4 regions of the Lactobacillus sp. ESL0791 genome follow, and region 1 is predicted to be linked to each of the others. Evidence: predicted binding sites of a transcription regulator. Region 1 holds the regulator's gene; each other region holds the start of a gene.
The links. The regulator Rex, encoded in region 1, represses fermentation and respiration genes when NADH is low (regulators of the CRP and FNR family bind a similar motif). The targets are predictions, from matches to a motif close to TTGTGAANTANTTCACAA.
Positions count from the first base shown of each region.

Region 2: PT285_RS10170 (FAD-binding protein) is a predicted target of Rex. The motif match lies at 4,170-4,187, and genes of this name have one in related genera.
Region 3: PT285_RS01950 (FAD-binding protein) is a predicted target of Rex. The motif match lies at 2,549-2,566, and genes of this name have one in related genera.
Region 4: PT285_RS10910 (acyl-CoA dehydrogenase family protein) is a predicted target of Rex. The motif match lies at 3,202-3,219, and genes of this name have one in related genera.

Region 1 is NZ_JAQTHU010000001.1:619,706-625,749, reverse strand. Features, by position in the region: gene groES (co-chaperone GroES) at 1-165, opposite strand, end outside; gene PT285_RS03070 (DUF6612 family protein) at 346-1,128, opposite strand; gene PT285_RS03065 (hypothetical protein) at 1,216-1,596, opposite strand; gene PT285_RS03060 (redox-sensing transcriptional repressor Rex) at 1,716-2,357, opposite strand; gene PT285_RS03055 (ABC transporter ATP-binding protein) at 2,623-3,486, shown strand; gene PT285_RS03050 (ABC transporter permease) at 3,486-4,313, shown strand; gene PT285_RS11375 (LytTR family DNA-binding domain-containing protein) at 4,325-4,783, shown strand; gene PT285_RS03040 (DUF3021 family protein) at 4,793-5,194, shown strand; gene PT285_RS03035 (hypothetical protein) at 5,346-5,576, shown strand; gene PT285_RS03030 (fructose-6-phosphate aldolase) at 6,017-6,044, opposite strand, start outside.
Region 2 is NZ_JAQTHU010000001.1:2,139,868-2,145,911, forward strand. Features, by position in the region: gene PT285_RS10150 (FAD-dependent oxidoreductase) at 1-262, shown strand, start outside; gene PT285_RS10155 (APC family permease) at 400-1,803, opposite strand; gene PT285_RS10160 (gamma-glutamyl-gamma-aminobutyrate hydrolase family protein) at 1,821-2,549, opposite strand; gene PT285_RS10165 (branched-chain amino acid aminotransferase) at 2,703-3,725, opposite strand; gene PT285_RS10170 (FAD-binding protein) at 4,240-6,030, shown strand.
Region 3 is NZ_JAQTHU010000001.1:391,731-397,774, forward strand. Features, by position in the region: gene PT285_RS01940 (FAD-binding protein) at 1-1,048, shown strand, start outside; gene PT285_RS01945 (NADH-dependent oxidoreductase) at 1,243-2,469, shown strand; gene PT285_RS01950 (FAD-binding protein) at 2,694-4,496, shown strand; gene PT285_RS01955 (LysR family transcriptional regulator) at 4,575-5,462, opposite strand; gene PT285_RS01960 (FAD-dependent oxidoreductase) at 5,581-6,044, shown strand, end outside.
Region 4 is NZ_JAQTHU010000001.1:2,357,723-2,363,766, forward strand. Features, by position in the region: gene PT285_RS10900 (acyl-CoA dehydrogenase family protein) at 1-492, opposite strand, end outside; gene PT285_RS10905 (CaiB/BaiF CoA-transferase family protein) at 506-1,750, opposite strand; gene PT285_RS10910 (acyl-CoA dehydrogenase family protein) at 1,862-3,112, opposite strand; gene PT285_RS10915 (LysR family transcriptional regulator) at 3,473-4,393, shown strand; gene PT285_RS10920 (Cof-type HAD-IIB family hydrolase) at 4,543-5,337, opposite strand; gene PT285_RS10925 (SEC10/PgrA surface exclusion domain-containing protein) at 5,826-6,044, shown strand, end outside.

The DNA of each region.
Region 1 (6,044 bases):
CGGGATTAGATCCCCAACACTGTTATGAGCACCTTCACCAACAGCAACGACTTCGCCTTCAGTTGGTTTTTGTTTAGCATTAGAAGCGAGAACAATTCCACCTACAGTTTTTTCTTCTTCTTCTTTAACTTTTACGATCACGCGATCACCAATTGGTTGTAACACGTTTGTCCCTCCTATATCATTTAAATCTCTTTTTGATGATTAGCACTCTTATTAGCTAAGTGCTAACTTACATCTATGATAATAACCTCTTTTAGAAAAAAAAGCAAGAAAAAAGTTAGCACTTTTTTGTTTCAAGTGCTAACTTCGCTCTTATTGTCGCTTTATCAAGCTTTTTGTCAATTATTTATATGGAACAGCAGCTGGTAATTGAGCGGCAGCAAGAACATTTGCCGGAATTGCCAATTGATTATTTTTACCAAAATCGGAAACTGCAACTGTAGCAGCCAAAGAATATGTTTTGCCGTATTTAGCTGAGAACTTAACTTGGTAAGACGTTAATTTTTCGCCGGTAACCGTTACCTTAATATGATAAAGGCCAAAACTAAAATGTTTCTCAAGCTGCTGATACTGCCCTTGATTCAAATATTGTTTTGCCATCGAAGCAAATAGTTTCTTGAGCTGCTTCTTTTGGTTAATCGTAGCAGTCAGTACGTAAGAATCACCATCCCGCGTCAATTTACCCTTTTTAGCCAGTTGCTTATAGAAACTGCTATTTTTCTTGGACAGAGCCGAATTAGTCACAGAATCAAGCATTGCATCATTAGACGTAGCACTTTTAACCCATGCATCATCATGCTTAGTGTAAGTAACTTTGTTCTTTGTATCAATCCACATTTCATTATTCTGGGTCTTGCCGTCAGTATTAATAGAATAATTAATATGACTGACTAGCGGATTCCCGCCAAAATCGCCATCTGCTTTGATTGTGGTTGGTTGCTTCGCAACTTTAAAGTTCATATCAGCATTTAATTTCCCGCTAGTTACTTTGCTGGCATCTTTTTTAACAATATTAATAACTTGATTCTTATTCATCGCTGCGGCAGCTTTTTGCGGTTGCATTAAACCACAAGAAAGCATCCCTACTGCAGCAACTAAACTAACAAGTGTCTTTTTTAAATTCATGATTTTTCTCCTCTTAAAATATTTAGATTTATTATATACCTAAAGATCGCTTTCTTAAATTTTATGATTAACACTTTTACCATTAAATTACTTTGACATTTCCTTCGTCATTTTTCGATCCTGAACAAGATCACCAACAGTAATAATTACCATATTTATTAGCATAATACTAAGAATAATATAGAATTCCTGCAGATGCCTGCCCGTATCCATTGGCAGGAAAGTGCCTAATAGCGGCACAAATTGCATTGCAAAACAACTGCCAAGGTCATTGATTAACTGCTGAGGCAGGGAATCCCGCACCACCGGAAACAAAACAAGTTCCGTTAACGATAAGATAAAGTTTAGAACTGACCAGATCAAATACAAATTGCTCCAGTCATTTTTCTGCCAAAAAATAATGGCTAAAAATACCAGTCCAAACCAAAAAATATTCTCTAAAATTCGGCGTTTCTTACTATTATCCATCTCATTCACCACTTGTCTTTCATTATAATTAAGAATAATGATTTTAATATTTTGTTACTTTAATTATATTATGAATTGCAAAAAAAGCAATCTGCTAATGCAAACTGCTTTCATATTTTTTACTTATTATTTTCTTTTTCTGAATCCAGGAAATAAATTAGGGTTTGCAGTTCTGTTGCCAAATCAACATTCTGCACGCGGATGCCGGCCGGTGTTGACAAGCGGATTGGTGTGAAATTCATAATCCCCTTCACCCCATCATTAATCATTTCATTGGCCGTTTTTTGTGCCGTATCTGATGGAACCGTCAAAATCGCGATTTCAATCTGCTGGTCAGTAATTTGCTTTTTTAGTTCACTCATATCATAAACCGGCACACCGCACAATATTTTTCCGGTAATTGCTTTGTTAATATCAAAGGCGCAAGAAATGCGGATATTGTTAGTGCGCTTAAAATTATAATTCAGCAAAGCATGACCCAAGTTGCCGACACCAATCAGTGCAACATTTGTTAAAGTATCCTGATTCAAAATCTTTTTAAAGAAGGCTAACAAATTTTTTACATCATAACCATATCCGCGTTTCCCCAAAGCACCAAAATAAGAAAAGTCGCGCCGAATTGATGCACTATCAACCTGAACCGCTTCAGACAATTCAGTTGAAGATACCTTTTCTTTACCTGCATCATTCAAGATAACGAGATAGCGGTAATATAGCGGCAGTCTTTTTGCCGTTGCCGTAGGGATTTTTATTTTTTCCATTTTTACAGAAGCCTCCATATATTTTTTACTTGTGAATTGGAATCGTCGATTAATACTATCTTACCTGTAATGTTGGAACTTTTGCAAGTATTTTTTTCACAAACTACCCGATTTTATCATTTTTATAGACCTTTTTAAGTCAAAAACCACTCAACTGCTAAATTTAACCACTTATCTACCCATTTCAACCATTTGTCGGCATTTTATTTCTTAGTTTGCGCAAAATTGTTAATCTAAAACCAGCACTTAAGGAAGAGGTTCAATAATGTTATTGCAAACAAAAAATTTAACTAAAAAATACCACGATAAAACTGTCGTGAATGGAGTCAATCTGCAAATCAGGCAGGGCAGTTTCACAACCTTGCTGGGCACAAATGGTGCCGGCAAGTCCTCCCTCATCAATATGCTGGTCGGCATCAGTACTCCCAGCAGCGGCACAATTAATTTGCAGCCATACACTAAAATTGGTGTGGTCTTTCAAAATAGCGTGCTCGATAACGAATTAACGGTTAAGGAAAATTTGCTCATCCGCGCACACCAGTATCCTAAATTTGACCCAAAACTCATTAGCCTTTTAGGTACACAACTAGGACTTGAAAAATTTATTAACCAGCGTTATGGCCGTTTATCCGGCGGCCAAAAGCGGCGCGTCGACATTGCCCGTGCCTTGCTGAACAAACCTGATATTTTATTCTTGGATGAACCCACAACCGGTCTTGATGTCCAGACCCGCACTGCCATTTGGAAACTACTGCTGCAATTACAGGAAAAAGAAAACCTAACAATTTTGCTGACGACCCACTACCTTGAAGAAGCCAGTCGAGCCGATTTTACCTACATTTTAAATTCAGGCAAAATCGTTGCCAGCGGCACAACCAAAGAAATAGTTGCTGCAAATGCGCAAAATGAACTGCGCTTAAGCGGAAATTTTGCCAAATTAGAAGCAACTCTTAATGAAAGGCAAATTTCCTTTAAAAAAGAAAAAGCTGCACTTGTGCTTACACCTAAAAGTGCAGCTGCGGCAGTAAATATTTTGCTGCTTGTGAACGAAAATCTAAGTGATTTTTCCTATTCACCGGGAAGTCTGGAAACCGCCTTTATGAATATTACTGGTTGGGAGATGAAATAATGTTTTACTTATGTAAAAGAAATTTACTACTATACTTTAGAAATCATGCGCGTGTTTTCTTCTCTTTACTAGGTGCACTGATTACCTTTGTTTTGTACGTAGTCTTTTTAAAAAAGACTTTTCAAACCAGCTGGCAGCAGCTACCAAATTCCAAACAACTGCTAGATCGTTGGCAAATCGGCGGCACGCTGGCAGTTACCAGTATCACAACCACGCTGAGTGGTTTGGCCGTGCTCGTCAGTGACCGCGAAACCAATGTCTTGGCCGATTTGACTTTGACTAAGCGCTCAAATTGGCAAATTCACCTCAGCTATTTAATCAGCAGCACAATCATCGGTATTATCCTACAATTAGTTCTGCTAATCAGCATGGTGGTTTACTTCCATCTTACTGATAATCTGAATTTCCCTTGGCATAATTTATTGCAAATTTGCCTGATAATTATTCTAAGCTCAATTTTGGCTGTACTTCTAAACGATCTTCTTCTTTACTTTATTAAGACCAATGCAACTTTAGGACAATTCAGCACGATTATCGGCACGGCATCCGGGTTCCTCGTGGGTGCATACCTGCCACTAGGCAGCCTGCCAAAATTTGCGCAGCTGTTAATGAAGTTAACACCTGGAACCTATGTTGCATCTATTTACCGCCAACTTTTAGTCGGCAATTCCGTTGCTCAACCCATGCGGGCTGAATTTGCCAAAATAATGGGAATCCGGTTAAAATGGAACCATCTATTAACGCTGCAGCAAACATTTTTGGTTGTCATAAGCATTTTGTTTGCCGCACTACTAGTTGACTACTTATTGCAAAAAGTAAAAGCATAGGAGTGATGAAAGTGCATGTAAGTTTTGAAAAAGATGCAAAAGTTGATGCTCATGAACCAACTATAGTTATCAAGGCTGCCGAAAAAAGCCCGGAGGTTGAGGCACTTTTACACTATTTGGACAATTATAATGAAGGTAGGCAAAGCAGCATTGTTGCTATTAAAACAAGCGAGCGGATTTTGATGGTCAAAACTGCCGAGATTATTTTCGTTGATATTTATAATGCGGCACTACTAATTTACACGACCAACGGAATTTTTCATGCTAAAGACACATTGGCAAACTTTGGCCGTAAATTACCCGCAGAACAATTTTTACAAATTTCCAAACATGCAATCATTAATGTCGATCATTTGCTGGCTCTTGAAGACAGTTTTTCCGGAAACCTAACCGCCAAACTAACCGGAGATTTTCGTACCAGTGTCAGCCGCAAATACGTCAAAGACTTGATGAATTTTTTAGGAATATAGGAGGCCCAGATGAAACGAATATTATCGGAAGCAATTTATGGGATTGGCTTTGGCGCATTTGCATATTTGATGCTCCTATTGTTTAAAACGCCCGCAACTTTTCCCAGTCAAAAAAATATTCTGACAGTTATTGTAATGAGCGCGTTAATCGGTATGCTGTCGGAAATTCTGCAAACTGACAACTTCCCTATTGTTAGGCTGCTACTACACTTTGGCCTTACTTTATTAATTGTCCTTGCCGCCACCGCTTATGAAGGCAAACTGGTGCTGGCCCTGCATTCAGTTATCTTCTGGCTTATTTTCATTACTATTTATGTTTTTGTCTGGATCGTCCTGATACTGATGAGTTATCTCCGAGTTAAAAAAATCAACGAAACTTTAGCTAAAAGAAACCACAAGAAACAAAACTAGCTTTGTAGAACCAGTGTATTTTTCACAATTCGCAATAGGGCAGATTTAGCTCCCTAAAGATTAATTATACAAATAGTAACCTAACAATTATCTTGTAAAAAATCAGGTTAAGATTATACTTAGCTACATATTTTTAAAGGAAGTGCGAACTATGTTTGTAAACAAATTAACCAAGAAACAAGCACTGCAAGTCTTTGCCTTACTGCAAATTATTATCGGCATTGTGTATTATCTTACTGTAAAAGGAAACTTTCGTTATATTTCCTTAAGCATTTTTGTTGTCCTCGGCTTACTAATTTTTATTTGCTCATTTAATAAAAAAATTGCTAAAGAAAAAGCAGTCATTAAAGAAAAGATGACGCAAGCGCAAAAATGGGATTAAGTCCTTGGTATTACGCTTATTTGCGGAGCAATATTGACCATGATTACTGAGCAACGGATCAGTGCTGGATTAATTATGATGGATGCTGGTCTTATAGGTTTGCTTAAGCCGCCAAGCGCAAATGATAAAAGAAAATCTATTTAAAATAGCAAAGGCTAGCCAAGATTTATTTCTGCGCTAGTCTTTTTTTGCCGTGATTGCCTTGCTGACACCTATTTTATTGCCTGATACTTGCCTGCAATATGCTAAAATAGGTTTTAGGTGAAAAATATGATAATTACACAAAGGCACAATTTATAAAAAATTCGGTGCCTCTATTTTATTCAAAAATGTTAACTTGGACAAAAAAAAACGGCATAATAAATAAAAATCTTCCACTGACTTTTTAAAATCATTGGAAGATTTTTTGGTATCAACACAGTTTTTATCATTTACGCTTTTTATAAATCAACAATCGAACCAGCACCA
Region 2 (6,044 bases), 1.5 Mb from region 1:
CGAAAAGGGTCCATTCTATGCCTTTCACTTAGGTGTTGGTGCATTTACAACTTTAGGCGGTTTAAAAGTTGACTTGTCTAATCGAGTTCTTAAAGCAAGCGGTGACCCAATCTCCGGTTTATATGCCGTTGGTGTCGATGCAGCTGGTAATTTAGTAGGTGATACCTATGGACCAAATGTTTGTGGTTCAGCCGCTGGTTATTGTGCCTATTCTGGAAGAAATGCAGCTAATGCTGTAACTAAATATCTTACAAATAAATAAGATCAACCTGGTTGAAAATAATTAACACAGGTTAATATAAACCCCCGAAATTAGGAAAACTAACTTCGGGGGTTTATTATGGTTAAATTATTTCACTTTTGAAAGAATTACGATTCATAAATTTAATCGTTGATTTTCTATTTTCCATTCTTCCGCTCAGCTCTGGACAGCCAAAACATTAAAAGCGGCAATACAATAAAGCCAAAGATCATTATCATAATTGCATACCAGTTAATGCCAACAACTTGACCATTAACGACTACACCAAATTGTACCTTCCAGTTATATTCGATTAATAGGAAAATAACCAGAATAATCGACAAGATTGGCATCACCACATCAGTCCAAACATTCTTTGGTGCACTCAGCACTTTTTCCCTGTTGGTCCCGCGATAAAACTTGATTACTGCCAGCGGCACAACGATAAAGCCCAAGAATCTGACCATGGCACTTAATGTAATCAAGTTTGTCATATCATATTGAAAGGCCATCGGAATTAAAATTGCCAGTCCAACCGAGATAAAGAAAGTCCGAATCGGAAAGTTGTTTTTTGTACGCTTGGTCAAAGCTTTTGACATCTGATTTTCTTTGGCCATTGCTTCCAAAATCCGCGGTGCATTAAAGCTGGAAGCAATATTAATCCCCAGCATCGAAATAAGCGCACCAACTAGGATAACATCGCGTAAAATTTCATTTTTAAAAATTGCCGCAATTGCGACCACCTGCTTCGTCGTCATCAATGCCCGCGGGTCAAGCATCATCGCTACCGCAATCACACCCATATAGATCGCCGCAATGATCAAGATTGCTAGCGGAATTGCTTTTGGCAGATTCTTTTCCGGCCTATCCATATCACCGGAACCAGAGGCAACAGATTCAAAACCCGTGAAAGCATAAAAAGCTGAAACAATGGCCATGACAAAACCGGTTGTGGTCAAAGTCGGAACAATTTTTTGCCCATTCTGCGTCATTTGGTCAACCGCATTTAAATTATGCGAAGCTCCAGTTGTGATTAATAAGACAACACCGGCAACAATGATTAGGATTAATGCTGCCAACTTACCAATTGTTGCCAAGTTCATGACATACTTGACAACTTTTTGACCAAATAAATTAATAATTGTGATGAGCAACATTAGGACAATGAAACCAACTGTGACACTGACGATATTATTCGGATCACCGCCAAAGATTGAGATGGTTGATTTAATTACACCGACAGCCATCACGCCCCAGGCAACACTTGCCGAGAAGTAGCGCAAAACGCCCATGTAAAACCCGACATTGTCACCAAAAGCTGCCTTTGAGTAAGCATAGGATGCACCCGACTTGGTAACATATTTTGCCGCCGCAGCAAATGAGACAGCGAAAACGGCAGCAATCAAGGCAGCAATGAAGTAAACCAAAATTGCTTTGCTGCCGGCCTGACTAACTACACTTCCCGGTGTCAAAAAAATGCCGGAGCCAATAATCGAATTAATTGCCAAAAAGACAATTGACCAAAATCCTAATTTATCTCCTGTTTTTTTACTCTCACCCATTAATTACATTTCCCCTTCTACTTTGCATTGTCAATTACAAATTTAAAAAGATTATTCATAAATGACATTTGCGGATTACGGTGCAGCATTTCTGGATGCCATTGAACACCAATTACCGTGCCAGTCTGATTTTCGATTCCTTCAACCACACCGTCGGGTGCTTTAGCAACTGCCGATAAGTCTGATGCTACCTTTTTAATCAGTTGATGATGAAAAGAGTTAACCATAAAGTCGGTCTTACCTAAAATCTGTGCTAACTTACTGCCAGCTTTAACCTGCATCCCGTGTGTCGGCAGGCTTGGCGTATGACCCTGTTCATGCTTATAAGTTAATTCTTTTCTATAAGAAGCATCTTGATATAAACTGCCGCCATGAGCAACATTAATAATTTGTGCACCTCGACAAATCCCCAAAACCGGCAGTCCTTTTTCTTCAGCCAACTTTAACAGCAACATGTCAAAGTGATCACGGGCCGGCCAAGTTTTACCAATTTTTGGTAACAATTCTTCACCATACAAATGCGGGTCAACATCATGTCCACCCGACAAAATCAGGCCCTGAACATGCTCCAGCTGCGCTTTAATCACTTCATCATTTTCCGTAAACGGAATTATTAAAGGCAGGCCGCCATTTTGCACAACCGAATCTACGTAATCTTCGTTAACATAGCTGCGCCGGTAGCCAGGAAACATTCCTCCATCATCAATAATTTCGGAGCCAGCAATTCCGATAATTGGTTTACTCATTTGACATCCTCCCTACTTTTTATAAGTAATATTCACCATTATAGGTAAAAAATGATGCTCTGCATAATATTTAGCTTACAAAAAATTAGTGCAAACAAAAAACTTCAGAGTCTGTATTCAAGCTCTGAAGTTTTCTAAATAAGTTATTGTCGTTTATTCTAACGTCTGCGTCCAACCATATTTATCTTCGGTATCACCGTACTGAATTGCAACCAATTCATTATAAAGTTTGGTTGTGATCGGGCCTGGTTTTTCTTCGCTGTAAATGACATGCTTCTTGCCCTTATAAGTAATTGAACCAACCGGAGAAATGACGGCCGCGGTTCCCATGGCCCCAGCTTCAGCAAAGTCAAAGGCTTCCTCCAAAGTAATCTTTCTTTCAACCGGATTCAAGCCTTGCTTCTCGGCCAATTCCAAAAGCGAACGCTTAGTAATTGATACCAAGATTGACTTAGATTTTGGTGTGACAAACTGACCATCTTTTGTAATACCGTAGAAGTTAGCACCACCGAATTCATCAATGTACTTGTGTTCACGCGGATCAAGATACAAACAATCAGCAAAGCCTTCTTTATGCGCCTCAACCGATGGATATAAACTGCTGGCATAATTACCAGAAGTCTTTGAACGGCCGGTACCCGCATAAGCTGCACGGTCATAATCACTAACTTGATAAGCTGCAGGAATTAAACCATTGACGTAGGCGCCTACCGGTGTAGCAAAGACGCGAAAAGTATATTCAGTTGCTGCCTGCACGCCAATAACCTTAGAAGTTCCGATCATCAAGGGCCGAATGTACAAAGTGGCACCACTATCGTAAGGAGGCACAAATTCCTTATTAGCTTCAACTACTTGCTTGACCGCATTAACAAACTCATCTTCAGGAAATGGTTCCATGGCCAGACGGCCAGCAGACAGTGTAAAGCGGTGAGCATTTTGTTCCGGACGAAACAGATTGATTCTACCATCCTTACGTCGATAAGCCTTCAGGCCTTCAAAAATTTCTTGTCCGTAGTGTAAAACCTCCGCACATTCAGATAATTCCATAGTTGAAGAAGTAATTAACTTTCCTTCACCCCATTTGCCATCCTTATATTTCGCCTCATAGCGATAAGGTAAGTCATGATATTGAAACCCTAAATTATTCCAATCCAGATTTTCTACTTTTTCTTTCATTATTGTGCCTCCATAACTAAAACAAATTAGTCAGTAAAAACAAGGTCATTTGCCTCGTTTCATAATTATTTAATTATTGACTAATTTAAACCATAAGTAAGAATAAGTCAATAGTTTAATTAAGTAATTTTCAAAGAAAAAAGAAGGCTGTACAATAAATCTTGCTGATGAGTACCTTATGGTATCTTATTAACAGGATTTTATTTTGCTTTAAAAATACAAAAAAGAGGCCATAGCCTCCTGTTAATTTCCGTAATACCACTTAAAGAAAGTTTGGAGTTCAAAAAAATAGAGCAAGTTTTTCCCAAAAGGAATTCTTGATCTATATTTTTTTGTCCAAGAAGCTAGTTTTTTCCCAGACACATAATAGTTTGTATATAAAAATCTATTAGCTTCCATATTAATCTTGATTTTTAATCAAAAGAGTAGAATTATTCTTTAAATATGTGAAATTATACACTATAATATATTTGAAATTTTTAGTCAAAATTATTTTATAAAAAGGAGCGTAATTATGTTCTACGATAAAAATTCTTGGGACGCCGTTTATGATGTAATTGTAATTGGATTTGGTGGAGCTGGCGCAACTGCTGCAAGATTTTCAGCTGACAATAATGCTAAAGTTTTGCTTATAGACAGTGCACCAGAAGGTCATGAAGGCGGTAATACTCGTTATGCTGGTCAAATTGTTGAAACAGGTGATGATTTTGATAAGCTTAAGAAATATTATCAGCAAATGACTTCACCACTTGAATTGGATGAAAAGGTACTGGATACATTTATTCACGGCATGGTTGATTTGCCCAATTACTTTCGTAAATATTTAGGCTGTGAACCATATAGCGTAAAAAAGAATTTAGATGCTAAAAATGACAAAACTTTGCCGTTTAAAGCAGTTGAATTTCCTGAATTTGCTGGCAGCGAAACAGGTGATGATTTATTAGTTCATCCTCAAGTATTTGATTCTGCACTGTGGAAAATTTTACGGAAAAATGTAATATCACGGTCAAGTCACATTGACATACTTTACAAAGCACCAGCACAACACTTACTACAAACAGCAAATAAAACTATTATTGGTGTACAAATTAAGTATGCTGATAAACTTCTTAATATTAAAGCCAATAATGGTGTCATATTAGCTTTAGGCGGATTTGAAAATAATGACCGAATGATACAAGATTATCTCGGTGAAACTAATCTAATACCTTATGGAACTCTTTACAATAAAGGTGACGGTATTAAAATGGCTATTGAAGTTGGTGCAGGTCTTTGGCACATGAATAACTATGAACCGGGTACTCCTACTAGTTTTTCTATTCCAGGTGGTCAGCGAGCATATTTTAAGATTAATAACTGGTCCGAAATGTTTAAAGGATCATTAATTTCAGTTGGTGATGATGGTACCAGATATTTGCCAGAAGATGATAAGTCACGTCATGGACACACTTATTATCATGGCTTATGGAGAGTTCTGCCGGTTCAGCAACATCCATATTTGATTTTTGATCAAAAGAAATACGATGAGTTTATGCAAGCTGATAATGATAATTTGCAAAAAGCAATATTAAATACAGCAGTTAAGTCTGCAACTATTTCAGATTTAGCTCACACGATAGGTGTTGATTCGCAAGTGCTGCAACAAACAATTGAGAATTATAACTTCTTTGTTGAGCAAAAATGCGATTATCAATTAGGACGTAATCCAGAAACTATGGAAAAGATTTCTATGTCAGGCCCATTTTATGCGTTAGCCAAGCGGCATACAATGCTTAACACCCAGGGTGGCGCACGTAGAAATGAAAAAGCGGAAGTTTTAGATACGGCAGGCCGCGTTATACCACATTTATATGAAGCCGGTGAATTAGGACATGTAAATATTAATCAATATAATGGTGGGGGTGATTTTGCGGATTGCTTAATCTTCGGTAAAATTGCAGGTGAAAATGCTGCAAAGTCAAAAGATGACTTACGTGCTGATAAATTGGTGCCATTGCAACTTAGCACTGCAAAATCTCAAGTAACTGAATCATACGAAGTAGGTGCTAACCAATATATTGGTCACTCAACTAGCGGAATTGGTAATGAAATTGCAGTGAAAGTAACAGTTGATCAGAAAAAGCGCCCCGTTAAAGTTGAGGTTGTAAAAGAAAGCGAGTCAGCTGATTACGGTGAGCAAGCTATTAGCCAATTAATTCAAGAAGTGCAAGATGCTAAATGTGCCAATGTCGATGCTGTTTCTGGGGCATCAAGCACGAGTAGAGCCTTTAAAGAAGCCGTAAACGATGCGCTAAGTAAAGCGTAATAGAAAATTTAATT
Region 3 (6,044 bases), 230 kb from region 1:
TATGTGGCACATGTCGATGTATGCCGCTGGCGGGATGCAGCAGGCCTTCGCCTTCTGGGAGCCTGATATGGAACGCGCACCATTTTACATGGGCAACCCAACTTTCTATACTGGCAGTATTTTTACGGTTGGCGATGACGGCACACGTTACTTTAAGGAAGACCAGCTGGCACGCGAAGGCTATGTGGAAAATCATGGTTCTTGGTATAAGCCGCTTAATCCGATTAAGCCGTACTTTGTTTTTGATCAAACAAAATATGATGAAATTAGTAAAATCACAACTTTCCCTGATAATAAGGCGCTAAACCATGTTATTAAGGCTGATTCAATTCCAGAATTAGCAGAAAAGATGTCTGTCCCTGCCGAAAAATTACAGTCGACGATTGATGAATTTAACTTCTTCGCTAAGAATAAGCATGACTATGCCTTCCACCGCGCACCGGAAACTTTGCGGGAGTTTGCGGAAGCTGGTCCTTACTATGCAGCTCTGTTGGTGCAGACGATCGGCTGGTCGGAAGCAGGCCCAAGAAGAAATGCACATGCAGAAATTCTCACGCCTGATAAGAAACCAATTCCACATTTGTATGGTGCTGGTGAGTTGGGCAGCAACATGTCAAACCTGTATCAAGGGGGCTCTGACTTGGCTGACTGCTTGATTTTCGGTAAAATCGCTGGTGAAAATGCGGCCAAAGTTAAAAATGATGCGGTTGGGCAAACGGCAACTTCTGCTAAGACCAAAGTTTCATTAGCCTCTGATATTAAGACAGAAGATTTTGCAACTGGTGAAAACCAGTATATTGGCAAATCAAGCACCGGTATGGGTGATGAAATCGTTGTGCGAATAACCGTTGATGACCAGAAGAGTTTAACGAAGGTTGAAGTTTTGAAACAGACCGAATCTGATGATTATGGTTTGAAGGCAATTAAGGAATTGCCCGACGAAATGGTTGCGCAGAATACATATGACGTTGATGCCATTTCAGGTGCTTCCAACACAAGCCGCGGCTTGAAAGATGCGGTTAAAAATGCACTGGATAAGATAAAGTAAAAAATTTTCATTACGAAAGGAACGCTAAAACGAGTTTTTAGCGTTCTTTTTTCTTCTATTTTTCTTTGTTTTGTGAATTTTATCTCTTTTTAAATAATTAATTAAGATCTTAGACACATACTGCAATTTTATGAATGTTTGTAATAGTATGAACGTATATATTTATTTGGATGATAGAAATGAGGTTTTGTAAAATGACTAATAAATATCAAAAGTTACTGACACCCTTAACTTTCCAGAGAAGCGGGGTAACGATTCCTGCTAGAACAGCCTTGTCGCCGATGCTGTCGCTTTATGGAGAAAAAGATGGGACCGTTGGTCAAACAGCATTAAATTATTTTGGAACTAGGTCAAAAGCACAAGGCTTATTGATAACGGGTGCTTCTTATGTTTCGGAATATGGTTTTTATGATAACGAATTGGGCCTGAACGATGATAAATTTCTTCCAGGGCTGACTAAATTAGCGCAAATAATGAAAAAAGACGGCAATAAAGCGATTGTTCAACTTCATCATGCTGGTAAGCAAGCCTCAGGTACTGCGGCTAAATACGGCTTTGTTCAAGTACCAAGCAAATTACCGACGACAGACTCTGATGGGGTTCCTACAAAGGAAATGAGCGAAGAAGATATTGAAAATGTTATCAATGACTTTGCATCTGCGACCAAGCGGGTTATTAAAGCTGGCTTTGATGGTGTTGAGATTCATGGTGCTAATTGGTATTTGTTACATGAATTTTTCTCACCGCTTTATAATCAGCGGACTGATAATTGGGGTGGCAGTCTTGAGAAGCGGATGCGCTTTCCATTAGCTGTTGTCAAAGCCGTCAAAAAAGCTGCTGAAATTAAGCCTGATTTTATTATTGGCTTTAGAATGACTCCCGAAGAAAATATGCCGAGTCGGATGACTGCAAATTTGGCCACGACTAAGGGCTATTCTGTGGAAGATGGTTTGAAATTGGCAAATAAGCTTGCTGATTTGGGGATCGACTACATCCATTATTCACTTTTTAGTAAGTATGATGTTGGTCCTGAAGGCAGCTCGCAAAGCTATGGTCAAATGCTTAAAGAGGCTGTTGGCGATCGTGTGACAACTATTATTTCTTCAGGCGTTCATACTGCTGATGATGCATTAGATGCTTTAAATCACGGCGACATTATTGCAATCGGGCGGGAATCACTGGTTGAACCTGAATTTACTGAAAAAATTAAAACGGGCAATGTCGAGCAAATTCGAACAGAAATTACACGCGAATCAGCACAGAGTCTGGCTTTCCCTGATGCGTTGGTAGACCTGCTTTTAATGAAAGATACACCGTTTTTAGTTGAGGGACGTGAAAACTTAACGGTGTTAAAGGATAATAAAACAGAAGAAAAACCTGTTGAGCCTGCTACTGATACAACTAGTGGTGCTTCCAATTAAAACGAATTTACTATTTGAGTTTATATAATTGTGTAAAATTCCTAATCTTGAAAAATTAGGGATTTTCTTTTGCAGTAAATTGCTAATTTTTGCACAAATGATAAATTTTTGTTAAGTGAAAGAAAGCGTTTAATATATTGAAGACTAAGATTATATAATATGATCAGTAATCAGAATATAAGTAATCGTGATTAAGTCACTGATTGTGAAAGATGAGGTAAGTGATGATTGTAAATTCGAAAATTGACTATGATGCAAGTTATGACGTTGTTGTGCTTGGTTTTGGCGGTGCCGGCGCAACTGCCGCGCGTTTTGCTGCTGATAATGGTGCCAAGGTTTTAATGGTTGATTCCGCACCGGAAGGTCATGAGGGTGGAAATACCAGGTATTCAGCCCAATTAATCGGTAGCGGCGATGATTTTGCCGAGATGAAAAAATATTATCAAAAATTGACGGCACCGATGACACTTGATGAAGAGATGGTTGATACTTTTGTTAATGGGATGGTTAACATGCGTGATTATGTGCAAAAGTATCTTGGCGTAAAGCCGTGTAGCCTGCGGGAATATTTACCACAAATGCAGAGTGGATATTGGGAATATCCAGAATATGATGGTGTTAAGTCTTATGATTTTACCACTGTTCATAAGGGACTATTTGATGCTGCCTTGTGGCAAAACCTCAAACAGCAGGTGGTTGATCGACAGGATAAAATTGCGGTTTTATATAATACACCTGCTAAGGAATTGATTCAGGATGTTACTTCTAAGGCAATTGTCGGTGTTGTCATTGAGCGTGACCATGAACTGCTCAAGATTGAAGCTAGGAATGGTGTGGTGCTTGCTACTGGTGGTTTTGAAAATAATCAACAGATGATTGAAGACTATTTAGGAGCTAAGAAACTTGCGCCAGTAGGCACTATGTATAATAAGGGTGCTGGAGTCAAGATGGCTCAAGAAGTTGGCGCCGATATGTGGCACATGCATAATTTTGAATCTGTTGGTTTGTTTCATGGAATGGCTTTTGCTGTTGAAGATGGTAAACGCGGTCGACTACTAGTTGGACCGCAAAATGTTGTTGCTTCAAATGGCAGCTCGTTTGTGATTGGTGATGATGGAACCAGGTACTTTAATGAGGCTGAGGAAAATCGTCACGGTCATATTAAGAACCACGGTCAGTGGAAGGTGCCGATGAACCAGGAACATCCGTATCTGATTTTTGATGAGGTAAAGAAAAAGGAACTTGATAGCGATGAGCTCATCGGTCAATATGCTCCTTATACAGAAAATATTATTAAAGCTGATTCCGTTGAAGAATTGGCTGGTAAGATTAAGGTTGATCCGGCCGTTTTACGGGAAACCTTCGATACCTTTAATCAGGCAGCCGCTGCCAAGAATGATGCTGAATTTCATCGTGATCCAACAACGCTCAGAGCGTTTGTTGCTGGCCCAATTTATGCAGTAAAAATGGAGCAAGGAATGCTTAATACTCAAGGTGGTCCGAGAAGAAATGCGCAAGCTGAAGTTTTGGATGTTAAAGGGCAAGCAATTCCGCACCTGTATTCTGCTGGTGAACTTGGTGGCATTTGCGCTAACCAGTACCAAGGCGGTGGCAACTTGGCCGAGTGCTTGATCTTCGGTAAAATTGCTGGTGAAAATGCAGCTAAAGTTAAGAATGATCAGGTTACAGTTGATGCAGAGACAGCGGTTAAACCACAAGTTTCCTTAGCTTCAGATATCAAAAAAGACAATTTTGCAACTGGTAAGAATCAGTATATTGGTAAGTCAAATACTGGGATGGGCGACGAGATTGTTGTCCGAGTAACTGTTGACGATCAGAAAAATTTGCAAAACGTCGAGGTTTTGAAACAAGCCGAATCCGATGATTACGGTTTGAAAGCCATTAAGGAATTACCTGATGAAATGGTTGCCAAGAATACGTACGATGTTGACGCGGTTTCGGGTGCGTCCAGCACAACGCGTGGGTTGAAAGATGCAGTTAAAGATGCACTAGATAAGATAAAATAAGTAATAGTTTAGAATAAGATAGCATGCTAAAAAGCCCGCAGCAGATGATTGCTGAGGGCCTTTAGTGTAGAAGAAAGGTTAAATAAAGTACTTCATGACGAAGGGAATAAATTCTTTGATAGTGGGGTTAATACTATTTTTTAAAAACGACAGGCCATAAACATAAGGATATTCATTTGGATATTCTAATGGGATGACTTTAAAATCAGGTGAATCTTTAACGCTGGCTAAATCCACCATCATAGCAATGCCGAGGTTGCCTTTGACAAAGGTGTGGCACAGCAATACCGAATCAGAATATAGGTAATGAGCGTTGGGACATTCTTCCTTAATCAGCTGTTGGAGCTTGAATTGTCGCGGCGGGCAGATATTGGCATTAAAGAAAATCATTGTCTCATTTTCTAAGTCGGAAATCTTTAGGGATTTGCGGTCAGCAAGTCGATTATCATTAGGCACAATACAGGCAAATTGCCCTTTAATCAGCGGAATGAAGTTAATATTTTGTGAATTGATAATATCCTGCATTGAGAAAATAATATCGCATTGCTGGCTTAATAAATGTTGTTTTAAAACATTGTGATCAAAATTTTCCAAATATAGGCGGGAAGTGGGGTGCAGCCTATTAAATTGGTTAATTAATTCGGGAAATTTTTTGATTTCGTAGTAGGTACTGGTGTAGCCGATTGCTAAGGCTGAAAATTCTTTTTCTTCCGCTGTTCGCGCACTTTCAATTGTTGAATCTAATTTGACGAGAATTGACTGGACGTTGTCATGTAAAATTTTACCGCCATCCGTCAGCTCTACAGTGCGCTTGCTGCGGTTAAATAATTTAAAGCCTAGATCTTGTTCTAATTTATTGATGGCGTGAGTTACTGCCGGCTGGGTTAAATTAACATTTTTGGCAGTTTGTGAAAAATTCAACGTCTCTGCAAGATTAAGAAACAGTCTTAAGTATTCAGTATTCATAGCTTTTCTCCATTATTAATAAAGCTTTTTTATTAATAATAATACAGTTTCATTTCACTGTTTGCAATTTACGTGATATTTTTAACATATAATAAAAATAGACAAGGAGAATATTATAATGGAAAAATTGAAATCAGGTACATATAAAGTTACTGCAGCAGGTTATGAAAATAATACAACAAATTTGCAGGTTGAGATTGCCGATAATCAAATCAAAAAAATTACGACAAATAAGGAGATAGTTCCTAATAGTCTTGAGGATGCAGTGTTTTCACAAATCCCCCAAAAGATAATTTCAGAACAGTCTTTGGCTATAGATGTCTTAACCGGCGCTTCTTATTCAAGCAAGGGATTGATTGATGCGGTTGCGGATGTTATTAAGCAGGCTGGCGGTGATCCTAAGGAATTTAAGTATGGTGAAACCAACAGTTCAGCAAATACTGCAGAAACTGAACCAGCAAAAGCAGAAGAAGTTGAATATAAAAAATGGTGCAGTAAACCAGCTAAGATCGATCGGCAGATGGAGACAGATTTCTTAATTCTGGGAGCCGGAATTTCTGGGTTAGCAGCAGCCGTTCAGGC
Region 4 (6,044 bases), 1.7 Mb from region 1:
AACGTCTGCTATTCCACCATTAGTTGCAAAAGCTTTATTTCCATTTAAAATATACTCATCGCCTTGACGGCGGGCGGTAGCCTTCACAGAACCGGCATCAGAACCGGCATCAGCTTCTGACATTGTAAATGCCGCAAAACGGCCGGGTTTTAGAATATCCGCTAGTTTTTGTGCCTGCTGCTTTGTCCCAGCAAGCATCACACATCTTAAGGCGACAAATGAGGTAATTAACGTTAACGCATAGCCTGCATCGTATTCTGCCAATTTTTCAAAAACTAAGGCTGAATCTTCAAAAGACAGACCTGCTCCGCCATATTCTTTAGGTATCTCTAACATGTGAAGTCCTAATTTCATGGCAGGTACAAATGATTCTTTAGGACAATCACCTGCTTGATCACATTTTTTTACGAATTCGGGATTTAAAAAGCGATCGCCAAATTCTTGGGCTAAGTGAATGTATTCTCGTTCTTTTTCTGTATACTGTAATGCCATCTATCCTTATCCTTTACTTAATTGGCTCACCGAGATGATGAACTCCGTATGCAGCTCCATCAGCTAGCATTTGCGCAATTTTTTCTTCACTGTAGCCCAAATCATCCTTTAAAACTTCACAGGTATCAGAGCCCTGAGCACGCGAAGGAGTTAGCTTAGGCTTACCTTGAGAACTAAAACGAACTGGATTAGTCGGAATAAACCGTTTGGCACCAGACGGGAATTCCATCAATCTAATTTCGTCATTATCTAATGCTTCCGGATCCTGATAAATTTCTTCCGGAACTTGACATGCTTCAAGTGGTAAATCTTCTTTGCCAAATAAATCGATCCAATATTTTAATGGCTTTTTCTTAAATGCATCTTCCAAAATCGCAATTACTTCGTTGCTTGTACCATTGGCATTTAGCGTGTCCATTTTGTTATAACGCGCATCACCTTTAACATCATCCCGACCAATGTCGTGCATAACTTTGTCAAAGTCACGGTCATATTCAGGAACACAAAGTACAAACCAGCGATCATCTGCAGTTTTGTAAGTATCATTGAACGGATTGGTTACTTCTTTACGGCTCTTAGGATATTCATTACCATACTGCGCAGAAACCATCGCAATATTTTGCATAAAGATTGCCGCATGATTCAAATTAACAGTAACCTTATCACCCTGACCGGTCCGCTGTGCTTGAAGTAAGGCAGCACAGATCCCTGCAGCTAGCGTCATCGATACTTGAAAATCGCCATAGCCATTTACCGGATTATATGGGTTGCCGCCTTTATCTACAGTGGTTCCTTGAACACCACCTCGAGCTTGGTAAGCAGTAGCGTCATAACCGGCAGCATCCCTTTTAGGACCAAATTCTCCGTAGCCACGGTCTTGAGCAAAAACTAATTTAGGAAATTCTTTATGCAATTCTTCCCAAGTAATCCCCATGTGTTCCAAACTTTTGGTTCTAACTGAAGTTAAAAACACATTCGCGGTCTTGAGCAAGTCTTTAAATGCCTGCATTCCTTCCTCAGTTTTCATGTTTAGTGTCACAAAGCGCTTGTTCATGTTTGAAACATCAAAGCCCAGGTTTTCGTCATCCTCATACTTCATTCCAAATACTGCGCCTTGTGTACGGCCAGCATCACCCTTAGGAGCTTCAACTTTAATAACATCGGCCCCCCATTCGCCTAATACTCGACCAACAGTTGGTGCTGCTAAAAATTGTGTCAGATCAATAACTTTTATACCTTTTAAAATTTCATTAGCCATAATATTTATCTCCAAATTTATCTATATTTAATTAAAAAGAAGGTCAAATCAAAAAACTTCTTGTCTTTGAATTCAACCTCCTTTTACTATATCAATCTTAATTACTTAAAATTAAAGACTAGTAATTGGCGTATGACCACCATCTTTAATTAACAAGCGTCCCACAGTTAACCGTTGAACTGAACGTGGTCCCTCTTCAAGCCACATAGCACGACAGTCACGGTACAAACGTTCAGCTGGACCGTAAGGGTTGTCTTGGAAGTAGCTAATTCCGCCGAATATTTCCATCATGTAATCAGAAACAAGCTTAACGGTATTGATACTTTCTAATTTTGCCATCGATGCTTTCTTAGTAATGTCCTTACCTTCGTCATAATCTTTTGCTATATCCCAAAGCATTAGGCGCAATGCATGAATACGTGAACCCATATCAGCTATTTCAAAAATAATTGATTGCCGTTTACATAGCGGTTTGCCAAAAGTCACACGGTCTTTTGCATATGCAATTGACATCTCTAACATTCTTTGTGCCATTCCTAAATTGGAATCAGCAATATGAGCGCGTGAAAGTGACAGTGATGAAATAGCCACTTTCATCCCTTCACCACGTTTCCCTAACATATATTTGTCAGGAATACGCATATTAGTAAATTTAAGATCAGCGTGTCCGGCACCACGGCACCCCATCATTAAAGGCATTTCGTTTGCTTCAAATCCTGGCGTATTGGTTGGTACCCAAAATGCAGATAACCGTTCATCACCAACCTTATCTGGATCGGTAACAACAATTAAGTATGTAAAGTCGGCAACATCGGCGTGAGAAATCAACGTTTTTTCACCATTAATTACCCAATCATCACCATCTTTAACTGCTAAAGTATGCAAATCAGCGCCGGTACCGCCGCTTTTTTCAGTTAAAGCAAAATTGGCAAAAATTGTCTTATCTTGAAATTTATTCATATACTTATCTTTAAGTTCTTTGCTACCAAAGTTATCCAAGATTCGCCAATTCATATCAGAAGCATGATGCAAATGCATTCTAATACCACCTTGCGTCCTAGAAAATTCTTCCTGAACTTGCAAGATCTGTTTTTCACTTAATCCCCAACCACCATATTGCTTAGGTAAAGCAAAACGATACAGGTCATGCTTAATCGCAATCGGAAAATAATCTTTAGGAAACTTCCGGTTTTCTTCAATGTATGGCGTCATGCGATCAAATTCGTTTTGTGCCAGGTGTCTAATCTCTTTCAAATAATTTTGAAAATCTTCATCAGACATCGACTCACCCGGCTTTGCCTTATGCATAATCGGTGTTTCTTCATACGGTGGCATTGTGTGCAACTTTTTTTGCTCAGACATAATAGTCTCCTTTTAATAATTTAGTGTTATTACGCAAATTTTTGCGTATTTCATCTTGACAAGATTCATTATCTAAGCAAAAATTAAGTTTGTAAAATTGATAACAAAGTCGTAACTATTATTTTTTTTAATATTTATAAATCTAAATAACAATATTTTTGCAAATCACAATGTTTTTATCACTTAAATATCGAAAAGCTCATAGTTGACTATCGCTCATAACTTAATAACCATACAGTTTAAAAGTGCTATAAAATTCAGCTATATGTTTATAAATAAAAACGAAAGCGCTTTTTTGAAAGAAGAAATAGTATTTAACCGTGAGCTATTTAAGCAATTATTGCTTCTGAGGTTAAAATTATGAATTTGAATCAACTCTATTATTTTCGTGAACTAGCCGAACAAAGACAATACACCAAGGCAGCAGACAGTTTGTTCATTAGCCAGCCTACTTTATCCGTTTCAATAAAACAGCTAGAAACGGAATTACATTGTAAATTATTTAAACATTCTGGCCGATATGTTCAATTAACGAAATATGGTCGTATTTTTTACAATACTGTTATTAACTCATTAAATGTTCTGGACAATGGAAAAAAAGAAATCAAGCAAAAAGTTAGTCAAGATCAGGGTAATATTAATATCGCTGCTATTCCCACAGCTATCGGGACATTATTACCGTATCTAACTAAAGAATTTCAACAAGAAAGTACTGTTGCCCCTCATTTTATTTATCATGACAATCCTTCATACCAAATTTGTGAAGGAATTAAAAATGGGTGGTATGACATTGGTATTTGCTCTTTTGTTCCCGAATATAGTTCCTTTACCTATGTTCCGCTTTACACTGAAGAAATTATTGCCATTGTTTCTAAAGACAATGATCTGGCTCAACTCACTGAAATCTCCCCTGAAGAATTACACGGTGAGACTGTTATTACCTATTCCCAAAAAATTCAAATTGGTAAAGACGTTACTAATGCACTTTTGGCAAATGCCTCTGACTTAAACATTATCAATCGCTTGCATGATGAGCTAGCTATTACAGGTCAAGTATTAACAAATAATGTCGTAGGGATAGTGGCTAACACCATTTATCTTAGTGGTTTTGATATCCATAAAATCAAAGTAACACTGCCGCCAAATACACGGCAGGTATATTTGGTTTATGATTCCCAGCAACAATTTTCACCAGAAATTATTGATTTTATTGATTTTTTAAAAAAGAATAAGAATAAAATTCAAAAAATTGTTGATCAATTTTTAAACGTAAAGAAATAATTATGACAGAATTTATTACTTAAGCTTAGGCAGTAAATTCTGTCTTTTTTTGATATAAAGGAAAAAAACACCCTGTTAGCATAACGCTACAAGGTATTATCAACGGGATTAACTATCCACTCATTCTTAATATTTTTAGAGGGCAACAATTATTTTAGTTTATTTAGTATTACTGCCATTCCATCATGATTATTATCCGAAGTTATCACTCTAAACTTTTTCTTTAACTCGCTTGGAGCATTCGCCATCAAGACCGGATGCCCCACTACTTTAAGCATTGCCTCATCATTATAGTTATCGCCAAAAGCCCAGCAATCTTCAAGCGGGACGTTAAATTCCTGCGCCATTACCCTGATACCGTCACCTTTGGATACTCCCTTAAGCACAACTTCAAGCAAATTAGGTGCTGATTTAATCAAACAAAGTTTTGGATAACGCGGCTGTAATTCATCTTTCATCTGATCAAGTTTTTCTGGCTTACCCAATATCAAAACCTTATGGACACCGCGTAAATTTTTAATTTCAGCGATAGAGCTCGGTCTAGCCTGAACCGCAACTATTTTTTCTTCCTGCCTAATCAACTGACTTTTATGAATTGAACAATACCAGTCATTGCCACTATAAACACTCCACGAGCAGCTTTCAATAGCATTTTCTTCAACATACTGACAAATTTCCAGTGCCTGCTTTGCGGTCATAAATTGTGAACTTAGCGGACGACCCATTTCATCTATGACTAATGCACCATTATATGCGATCATCGGACAGGTTTTCATTACTTGCCCAGCAGCCGTCATGATTGCCTGGGGCATTCGTCCTGATACGGGAATAAAGACATTGCCAGCAATTATTTGCTGACGAAGCGCGATGCGTGTTTTTGGCGTAACCTGTAAATCCGAATTAAGTAAAGTACCATCAATGTCTGAAAAAATTAGTTTAGCCATTTTTCTCCCCAATAAATTTTACTAGCAACTAAAGCTATTTTAGTGGTTGCATTCACATCAGATCAACCACTTGTTTTATATAAAAAATATTTATTATTGCTATTTAATAACGAAAATTTATAAATCTATATGTTTACAACTTTTTGATGACTTTCAGTTGATCTAATATTGAGCTAACTTTAATGACTTGAGCTTAGCTTTCGGCTAAATTAAGCCTAGTTAAAATAAATAATTTTAATTTATTATGAGCCTGAATCATACAAATAAAATAATATCTTAGATTTATTTACCGAGCCAAGCGGTTAATTTATTAGATTTTTCCTCTTCATAAATAACAATAAGATAAGAATATTATTTTTTGATAGATAACAATTTTTATTATAGAACATAATTAATTATCCAATTATTTCCAATGTACTATTGCAATAAATTAAATTTAAAATTAAAATAATAACTGAAAACTTATATAAAATATAGGAGGCTTAATCATGAATTTAAAAAATAAGCGTAGCGTACTTGTCAGCAGCGCAACTATCGCTAGTATCCTAAGTGGTTTAGTCTTAACGGACAGTATGCAAACCGCCCAAGCCGCTAAAATTAATACTACACAAACAGTAAAAGCTGCAGTCAGAACCGCTAAAGTTACTAAAAGGGCCTATCTGTACAACAAACATGGTAAGCTTGTTAATAAAAAAGCTTTAGAAAAA